3 regions of the Pseudomonas sp. m6p genome follow, and region 1 is predicted to be linked to each of the others. Evidence: predicted binding sites of a transcription regulator. Region 1 holds the regulator's gene; each other region holds the start of a gene.
The links. The regulator FliA, encoded in region 1, starts transcription of late flagellar genes. The targets are predictions, from matches to a motif close to CTAAAGTTTNNNNNNNNNNNGCCGNTAA.
Positions count from the first base shown of each region.

Region 2: the regulator FliA is predicted to act here: its motif matches at 1,637-1,664, upstream of ACYZUM_RS05965 (methyl-accepting chemotaxis protein).
Region 3: the regulator FliA is predicted to act here: its motif matches at 1,868-1,895, upstream of ACYZUM_RS18825 (methyl-accepting chemotaxis protein).

Region 1 covers NZ_CM147084.1:977,199-980,474, reverse strand. The annotation lists gene ACYZUM_RS04610 (protein phosphatase CheZ) at 1-716, opposite strand, end outside; gene ACYZUM_RS04605 (chemotaxis response regulator CheY) at 735-1,106, opposite strand; gene fliA (RNA polymerase sigma factor FliA) at 1,274-2,014, opposite strand; gene fleN (flagellar synthesis regulator FleN) at 2,011-2,841, opposite strand; gene flhF (flagellar biosynthesis protein FlhF) at 2,955-3,276, opposite strand, start outside.
Region 2 covers NZ_CM147084.1:1,271,686-1,274,961, forward strand. The annotation lists gene ACYZUM_RS05965 (methyl-accepting chemotaxis protein) at 42-1,607, opposite strand; gene ACYZUM_RS05970 (CPBP family glutamic-type intramembrane protease) at 1,710-2,501, opposite strand; gene inhA (isonitrile hydratase) at 2,708-3,276, opposite strand, start outside.
Region 3 covers NZ_CM147084.1:4,132,379-4,135,654, reverse strand. The annotation lists gene ACYZUM_RS18835 (inorganic phosphate transporter) at 1-461, opposite strand, end outside; gene ACYZUM_RS18830 (transporter) at 711-1,733, opposite strand; gene ACYZUM_RS18825 (methyl-accepting chemotaxis protein) at 2,010-3,276, shown strand, end outside.

The sequences.
Region 1 (3,276 bases):
TGAATCTGCGGACCTTCACCCTGCGAGAGATGTTTTTGTGGATCTTTTTCTGCAAGCATCGCGGCACGGTCGTGTTCGATGCCCGCAAAGCGGTCAACCTGACTGGCCATGAGGACGAGTTTGAGCAAATTGCTTTCGACTTCGGTGACCAGTTGGGTCACACGCTTGATCACCTGACCGGTGAGGTCCTGGTAATCCTGAGCCAGCAGGATGTCGTTCAGGTTGCTCGACACCGCACGGTTGTCCGTGCTGCTGCGTGACAGAAAACCGTCGACCCGGCGCGCCAGTTCGCGGAACTCTTCAGCCCCGACTTCACGACGCATGAAGCGGCCCCAATCGGTGCTCAGCGCCTGGGCTTCTTCAGCCAGGCCATTGACCACCGGGGTGGCGCTTTCCACCAGATCCATGGTGCGGTTGGCCGCGGCTTCGGTCAGCTTGACCACATAGCCCAGGCGTTCGGTGGCGTCGGTGATTTGCGACACTTCCTCGGCCTGTGGCATGTGCGGATCGATCTGGAAGTTGACGATCGCACTGTGCAGTTCGCGTGTGAGCTTGCCCACTTCCTGATACAGGCCACGGTCACGGGTCTGATTGAGCTCATGGATCAGTTGCACAGCGTCGCCGAACCTGCCTTTTTCAAGGCTCTCGACCAGTTCGACCGCGTGTTTTTTCAGGGTCGATTCGAAATCGCCCTGTGAAGATTCGTTATGCTCCATAGCTCCCCCGCGCGTTCATCAGCCGATGCGTTCGAAAATCTTCTCGATTTTTTCTTTCAGCGCCTGAGCCGTGAAAGGTTTGACCACGTAGCCGTTCACGCCGGCCTGGGCCGCTTCGATGATCTGCTCGCGCTTGGCTTCGGCAGTCACCATCAGCACGGGCAGGTGCTTGAGTTTTTCATCGGCACGCACGTGGCGCAGCAGGTCGATACCGGTCATGCCCGGCATGTTCCAGTCCGTTACCAGAAAGTCGATGCTTCCGCTGTTGAGCACCGGAATGGCAGTGGTGCCATCGTCGGCCTCGACGGTGTTGGTGAACCCCAGATCACGCAGCAGGTTCTTGATGATCCGCCGCATCGTTGAGAAGTCATCAACGATGAGGATTTTCATGTTCTTGTCCAATTCGACCTCCAAGCAGTCTTAAACGCGCCCAGCACCTGGACGCGCCATTTCAATCAATCCGGCAAAGCACTCGATGACTGTCTGGAGCACAACAGAGCAAGACCGGTGCCGTTCATCACCGCACCAGCCTCGTTCGCAGTGTCCCCACACTGCCTTCAGCGCGCTCGCCACTCCCCCAAACGCCCCCGCAAACGGGCCGCGCACTGGCTGTGTAACTGGCTGACCCGCGATTCACTGACGCCAAGGACTTCACCGATTTCCTTGAGGTTCAGTTCTTCGTCGTAGTACAGCGCCAACACCAGTCGCTCACGCTCCGGCAAATTGGCAATCGCGTCCGCCAGCGCAGCCTGGAAGCGTTCATCTTCCAGATCGCGTGACGGCTCAAGATGAGCACTGGCGCCATCCTCGTGCAGCCCTTCGTGTTCGCCGTCCTGCAGCAGATCGTCGAAACTGAACAGCCGGCTGCCCAGCGTGTCATTCAAAATCCCGTAGTAATCATCGAGACTCAATTGGAGTTCGGCCGCAACCTCGTGATCTTTAGCATCACGGCCGGTTTTAGCTTCAATTGAGCGAATTGCGTCGCTGACCATACGGGTGTTGCGGTGAACCGAGCGTGGTGCCCAATCCCCTTTGCGCACTTCATCGAGCATCGCGCCGCGGATCCGAATGCCCGCGTACGTTTCGAAACTGGCGCCTTTGCTGGCGTCATATTTGGTCGAGACTTCGAGCAGGCCGATCATCCCGGCCTGAATCAGGTCTTCAACCTGCACACTCGCCGGCAAGCGCGCCAGCAAGTGATAGGCAATGCGCTTGACCAGTGGCGCGTAACGCTCGATCAACTCGTACTGCGCGTCACGTGCCGATTTCTTGTAGTAGTTCATACCGCTGGCGGTCATAACACAGGCCCTGCCGTTTGCTGCACGAGGCGCTCGACGAAAAACTCAAGGTGCCCACGCGGGTTGGCAGGCAGCGGCCAGGTATCGACCTTCTGTGCGATCGCCTTGAACGCCAGCGCGCACTTGGAACGCGGAAAGGCTTCATAGACCGCTCGCTGCTTCTGCACTGCCTTGCGCACGCTTTCGTCGTACGGCACCGCGCCGACGTATTGTAAGGCGACGTCGAGAAAGCGATCCGTGACCTTGGTCAACTTGGCGAACAGATTGCGCCCTTCCTGCGGACTCTGCGCCATGTTGGCGAGGACGCGGAAGCGGTTCATGCCGTAGTCGCGGTTGAGCAGTTTGATCAGCGCGTAGGCGTCGGTGATCGAGGTCGGCTCGTCGCAGACCACCAGCAACACTTCCTGCGCGGCGCGCACGAAACTGACTACCGAGTCACCAATGCCCGCAGCGGTGTCGATCACCAGTACATCGAGATTGTCGCCGATGTCGCTGAAGGCCTGAATCAGACCGGCATGTTGCGCCGGGCTCAGGTGCACCATGCTCTGGGTGCCGGAAGCGGCCGGCACGATGCGGATCCCGCCGGGGCCCTGCAACAGCACGTCGCGCAGCTCGCAGCGGCCTTCGATTACATCGGCCAGCGTGCGTTTGGGGGTCAGTCCCAGCAGAACGTCGACGTTCGCCAGCCCCAGGTCAGCGTCCAGCAGCATGACCCGACGGCCAAGCTCTGCCAGCGCCAGAGACAAGTTCACTGACACGTTAGTCTTGCCGACGCCACCTTTGCCGCCGGTCACCGCGATCACCTGTACGGGATGCATGCTGCCCATGTTATTTCTTTACCTTGTCTTGCATAGACGGAGGCCACATTACTGGCTGCGCGTTCACAACCGGAACAATGCATGGCAGACCATCGATGTAGGTACAAAAACTGTTCATTACCTCAGCCAACCTGCTTGGTCGGGCTGTGGTAGATATCAGCGAACATGTCAGCCATGGCTTCTTCGCTGGGTTCTTCCTGCATTTGCACGCTGACGGCGCGGCTGACCAACTGATGACGGCGCGGCAGATGCAGATCATCCGGAATCCGTGGGCCATCGGTCAGGTACGCGACCGGCAGTTCATGACTGATCGCCAGGCTCAACACTTCGCCAAGGCTGGCCGTCTCATCCAGTTTAGTCAGGATGCAGCCGGCAAGCCCGCAACGCTTGTAACTGTGATAAGCGGCGGTTAGAACCTGTTTCTGGCTGGTGGTTGCCAGCACC
Region 2 (3,276 bases), 290 kb from region 1:
TTTCGCTGTCCGGGTTTTCAGATGAAGCGGCGATCTTGCTTTTAGCGGTTAAACCGCTCCACCAACGAATACTGCGTGTTGGCAGTCTTGGTCAGCTCTTCACTCAACAACGCCGAGTTATGCGCCTGTTCCGAGGTCTGGTCCGCCAGTTCCGAAATGTTACTGATGTTGCGGCTGATTTCTTCGGCCACGGCACTTTGCTCTTCGGTCGCGGCGGCGATCTGGGTGGTCATGTCGGTGATGTTGGCCACTGCTTCGCTGATGCCGACCAGGGCCTGATCCGCTTCCAGTACCCGCGCCACACCTTCTTCCGCCTGGCGATGCCCGGCCTCCATGGTTTGTACGGCGCTGGATGCAGTTTGTTGCAGCTTGGCGATCAGGGCGTGGATCTGGCCGGTGGATTCGCTGGTGCGTTGTGCCAGTTGGCGGACTTCGTCGGCGACCACGGCAAAACCACGGCCCATCTCGCCGGCACGTGCGGCTTCAATCGCAGCGTTGAGCGCGAGCAGGTTGGTCTGGTCGGCGATGCCTTTGATCACGTCGACCACGCCGCCGATTTCGTCGCTGTCTTTAGCCAGCTGGGTGACGGTCAGGCCGGTTTCGCCGACCACAACGGACAAGCGCTGGATGGCTTCGCGGGTTTCCCCGGCGATGTCGCGACCGCGACCGGTCAGGCGGTTGGCTTCTTGTGTCGCGTCAGCAGTGCGCTGTACGTGGCTGGCCACTTCCTGGGTGGTGGCGGCCATCTGGTTGACGGCGGTGGCGACCTGTTCGGTTTCCACGCGCTGACGTTCCAGACCGCTGGAGCTGTTGTGCGCCAAGGCGTCGGACTGTTTGGCCTGATCGGTCAGGTGCTCGGCGGTGTCCTGCAGACGGGTCAGGCAGGTTTTCAGGCGCGCTTCCTGGCTGAGGATCGACATTTCCAGACGCGCCTGGGCGCCACGGCTGTCGGTGTACATCTGCGCGATCAGCGGGTCGGAGGTGGTCTGTTCGGCCAGGCGCAGCAGGCGCTTGAGTCCGCGTTGCTGCCATTGCAGGCCCATCAGGCCCAGTGGTACCGACAAACCGGCCGCGAGGGCAAAGCCCCAGTGCGAGTTCAGCGTCGCACCGATCACGAAGCTCAGCTGGCTGACCAGAATGAACGGCAACCAGTCCTGCAGCACCGGCAGCCATTTGTCGCTGGAAGGGATCGCCGACTTGCCCTGGTTGATGCGTTGGTAGAGCGCTTCAGCACGGCGGATCTGTTCGGCGGTGGGTTTGATCCGCACCGACTCGTAACCGACCACCTGATTGCCGTCGAACACCGGTGTCACGTAGGCGTTCACCCAGTAGTGGTCACCGGATTTGCAGCGGTTCTTGACAATGCCCATCCATGGCAAGCCTTGTTTCAGTGTGCCCCACATGTGCGAAAACACCGCCGCCGGCACGTCAGGATGACGGACCAGGTTGTGCGGCGCACGGATCAGTTCTTCACGCGAAAACCCGCTGATTTCGACGAAAGCGTCGTTGCAGTAGGTGATCACGCCCTTGGCGTCGGTTGTGGAAATCAACCGCTGCTGAGCCGGGAAAGTCCGTTCGCGTTGTGTAATGGGCTGGTTGTTACGCATGGTTTTTCAATCCGCAAGGCTTTGAAAGGTTGTCGGCGCTGTCAGGAAATTATTGAAGTTTTTTTTCAGATATCAGCACGGCGTCGCAAAACCGCGCTTGCTTCAACCGGCGAGCATCGGATAGGTGAACAGCGAAAAATGCAGCAGGTTCAGCCCGAAGTGCGTGGCGATCGCCGCCGCAAGCCCACCAAAGCGGTAGGCCAGACCATAGCCGACACCCGCCAGACCCGCCAGCAGCACCCAGTGCCAGCCGGCACCCACATGCGCCAGGGCAAAGAACAGCGACGCCAGCAGCAGAGCGAGGTTGTCGCCATGGGGCAGGTGCTTGAACAGTCGACTCAAACCGCCCTGTATATAGCCACGAAACAGTGCTTCCTCGACCAGCGTCACCAACAGCAGATTGTTCAGCAGCCACACCCACGCCTGATCAGGCCACTTCGGCGCCCAGGCAATCATCCCGAATAACAGTGCGCCACCCAGGGCCAGGGTTGCGCTCAACATCAGGCCGAGGACGCTGGCGTATACCGTCAGACGCAGCGAGCGGGCGGCGACGATCCACGGACAGGCCAAAAGCAGCCAGAAGCCGATCAGCGGTTTGTCCAGATTCAGGTACATCGCGAACGGCACGGCGTCATCGGTGAAACGCATCTTCGCGATGGCCCGGCCATTATCGAACCCCGGCAACCAGTGCAGCGCCAGCGACAGGGCGAGGAAAACAAACACAGCGTGGCCGAGCAACCGCGCCACCGGCACCAGCTGTTGGCGCACGGCGAAACCGGCCACCAGCAACAGTCCGAAGGAGATCAGCGCCAGCCAGCCGAGTTGGCCGAAACTCAACGCCAATCCGTAACCGAGGCTGAGAAGTGCCAGATAGGGCCATGGCAACGCCTTCATCGAAAGTCCTTGTGCAGAATTTTGTGGAAGGGCTTTCTACACGGGTGAGGGCGTGGGGACAAGTAAAGCTGTGGCGGGAAACTATGACACGCCGCAATCCTCCCTGTAGGAGCTGCCGCAGGCTGCGATCTTTTGATCTTGAAAAGCCAAAGTCAAAAGATCGCAGCCTGCGGCAGCTCCTACAGGGTTTTGTGTGTGGCTGAGGATCAGCGCAGGTTGAGTTTCGCGGCGGCGCGTTCGGTGATCTCCGAGCGCAATTTCAGCGACGGCGCAGCACGCAGGCGGGCCTCGTCGACAATCGCGCTCGGCGCGCTATCCGGACTGCCCGAATTGAACGGCGGCGCCGGCGCATATTCCAGTTGCAACTGAATCAACTGCGCCGCCTCGGCCCCCACCAGTTCAGCCGCCAGCACCAACGCAAAGTCGATGCCTGCGGTAATCCCGCCACCGGTAAACAGATTGCCGTCGCGCACCACCCGGTCCTGCACCGCAATCGCGCCGAGTTTCGGCAGCAGTTCGTGATAGGCCCAGTGGGTGGTTGCGCGTTTGCCTTGCAGCAGACCCGCCGCGCCCAGCACCAGCGAACCGGTGCACACCGACGTTACATACCTGGCCTGCGCCGCCTGACGCTTGATGAACCCCAGCGTCTGCTCATCTTCCATCAACGGCCCGACCCCGGCGCCGCCGGGAATGCAGATCACATCCAGATCCGGGCAGTCCTCGAAGGTGGTGGTCGGTTTCAACAGCAGGCCGGTGCTCGCAGTGATCGGCACCA
Region 3 (3,276 bases), 3.2 Mb from region 1:
ATCAGCAGGGCAAAGATCATCGCGAAACCGGCGGACGAACCGACCTGCAGAATCAGCTCCACCGGCAGCAGGGCGATGATGCCGAACGCCACCGCGCCGCTGGACAGCAGCACCCCGAGGAAATTGAAGAAGCCTGACCAGACCACCGCCACATTCGGCGGCAGCGAGTGGGTGTAGATCACCGTCGCGACGGCGTTGGCGGTGTCGTGGAAGCCGTTGACGAACTCGAAGCCCAGCGCAATCAGCAACGCCACGCCGAGCAGCAGGAACGGGGTCCAGGTGGTGACGGTGGTGCCCAGCTCATGCATGTCGTGCATCAGGCTGTAAGCGGTGAACAACATGCCCATGGCCAGAACCGCGAAGAACACCACGTAAGTGAACGGACCGGGTTTCTTATCAAGTGCCGGCCGGCCGCCGTGGGCGGACGTGGGGCGGGCGGCGGTCAGGGAGGGAGTAGCCATGAGCGGACAATCCTGAGCGAGGGAAGGTTTGTTCGTCATGATCGTTGCTAAATATTACAGAGAGACTGCGATAGATCAGTGTTTGGCTGAATAACCAGATCACCGATCTGAAGTTCAATGAGGTCCCCTGTGGGAGCGAGCCTGCTCGCGAAGACGGCGTGTCAGTCACCATCATTGTTGAATGACAGATCGCTTTCGCGAGCAGGCTCGCTCCCACAGGGGATCTGTGCTGAACATCAGGTGCGGTGGTCAGTAATCCCCACGCTTGCGAAACGCCCAGCGCCCGGCAATCACGGTAAACGTCGCGACCAGCGCCACCAGAATCCAGAACCCCTCGGGATCCGTCGCCAGCGGCACGCCGCCGACATTCATGCCGAAGAAGCCGGCGATGATGTTGATCGGCAGCGCCAGCACCGTGACCACGGTCAGGGTGAACAGCGTGCGGTTGCTCTGTTCGTTGAGGTTGGCGGCGATTTCTTCCTGGAGCAGTTTGATCCGCTCGCCGAGGGCGGTGAGGTCGTTGATGATCAGCGCAAATTCCTCGGTGGACTTGCGCAGCTCCTTGACGTCCTCCTTCTGCAGCCACGGCGGCGGCCGGTTGAGCAGGCGCAGCAAGGAGCCCGGCTCCAGCGCCAACAGGCGTTGCAGGCGCACCAGCACCCGACGGTTGGCACCGAGTTCGGCGCGGTTGGTCGACAGCCGTGAGGAGAGCAATTCGTCCTCGACCAGATCGACGCTCATGCTGGTCTTGCGCACGATCTGCGTCAGCACTTCGCCCTGATCGCGCAGCAGGTGCACCAGCAGTTCCGACGGTGAGCGAAAGCATTCGCCGGCCTTCACCGACGAACGCAGTTTGTCCACCGAGTGCAGCGGTTGCAGGCGTGCGCTGACGATCAGTTTGCTGCGCACACAGACCCACAGCGTCGACACGTCCGAGGACACCATGCTGCTGAGGTTGAACACCACGTCGTTGACTACCGCCAGCAAGGCCGAGTCCACGTGTTCGATGCGCGTCGAGCGCGAACCTTCGTGCAGCGCCTCGAAAAACTCTTCGGGCAATTGCAGATGGCTTTTCATCCAGCGCTCACACGCGGCGTGCGCCAGGTTCAGGTGCAGCCAGAGGAATTCATCACGGTCGCTGTCGTCTTGCAAGCAACGCAGGGCGGTCGCCGAATCGACTTCGCGGCCACGCTCACCGGGACGAAAACGGAAGCCGTAAAGCAGACCGAACAAATCAGGATCGCGATGACTGAGGTCGAGGCTGTGGTTCATGGAGGCTCGCTGCGAGGAGGGCGTCTGGCGTGGAATTTTCAGATTCACCTGAGCCGCATCATCGCAACCGGATATGACACTTGTGTGACGAAAAAATGACGCCAGATCAATGTCTTACCGGCGGTCGGATTCTCTTCAAGAAGCGCTCTGGTGCGCCGATCACGCTTGGGTTACGTTGCGCGCGCTTGGCCATGAGCCAAGGCTCGCCGACACGGATGTCCGGCAAAATTCCACGCCTTATCGGGCGTGCCTCATCCCTGTCCTGAGTATCTCGCGATGCTGCAAAAATCCCTGAGAGCACAAATTCTCGCCCTGCTGAGCGGCAGCCTGCTGGCGATGCTGTTGATCGCACTGGCCTGCTTTCATTTCCTGTCCAATGGCGTGCAGAACTACAGCCAGTTGATCGCCGGCCCCTTGCACACCTCACAATTGATCGACGAGGCCAACCTTCAATTCAAGGTGCAGGTGCAGGAGTGGAAAAACGTCTTGCTGCGCGGCAAGCAACCGGCGGACCTGGCCAAATACTGGAGCCAGTTCGAAGATCGTCAGCGCGATGTGCAGAACATTCTCGGTGAACTGGCCGGCCAGAAAGGCCTTGAGCCGGCGCTGATAACCCGCATCGAACGCCTGCGTGAAGAGCACCGCCAACTCGGCAGCGCCTACCAGAAAGGTCGCGATGCCTACGTCGCGGCCGGTGCCGATCCAACGGCTGGCGACAGTGCGGTCAAAGGCGTGGACCGCGCCACCAGCGATCAGATGAGCGAACTGGTCGCCGAGCTGCGCAAGCAGGGCACCGAACAGTCGGCGCAAATCAGCGCCAGTGCCGACAGCACCGTGCTGCTGGGGATTGTGGTGATGCTCGGTTCTGGCCTGCTGATCGGCATGCTCAGCCTGTGGCTGGTCAACCGCAACCTGATCGAACCGATCCGCAAACTGATCGATTACGTCACCCAGTTGAGCCGTGGGCGCCTCGCCGAACGCGTTGCCAACGCCCGCCAGGACGAGTTGGGCAACCTTGCGGCCGCCGCCAATACCCTGCGCGATTTCCTCGCTGAAACCTTCACTCACCTGCAACGCAGTGCCAGTGATCTGGACAGCGCCAGCGGCGAGTTGAATGCGATCGCCACGACCATGGCCGGCGGTACCAACGAGCAGTTCAACCGCACTGATCAGGTGGCCACGGCGATGAACGAAATGTCTGCCACCGCCCAGGAAGTCGCTCGGCATGCGGCGGATGCGGCGCGCGCTGCGGACGATGCCGATCAATCCGCCCAGCAGGGTGAAAAGGTCATGCAGGGCACCATCCACACCATCACCCGGATGCGTGGCGAAATCGCCAACACCGCTGAAGTGATTCGTCGCCTGGAAAGCGACAGCGGGCGCATCGGCAAGGTGCTGGAAGTGATTCGCGGCATCGCCGAACAGACCAACCTGCTGGCGCTCAACGCAGCGATTGAAGCGGCACGGGCCGGTGAAGCCGGGCGTGGTTTCGCGGTGGTCGCCGATGAGGTGCGCAACCTTGCGCAGCGTACCGCCGAGTCGA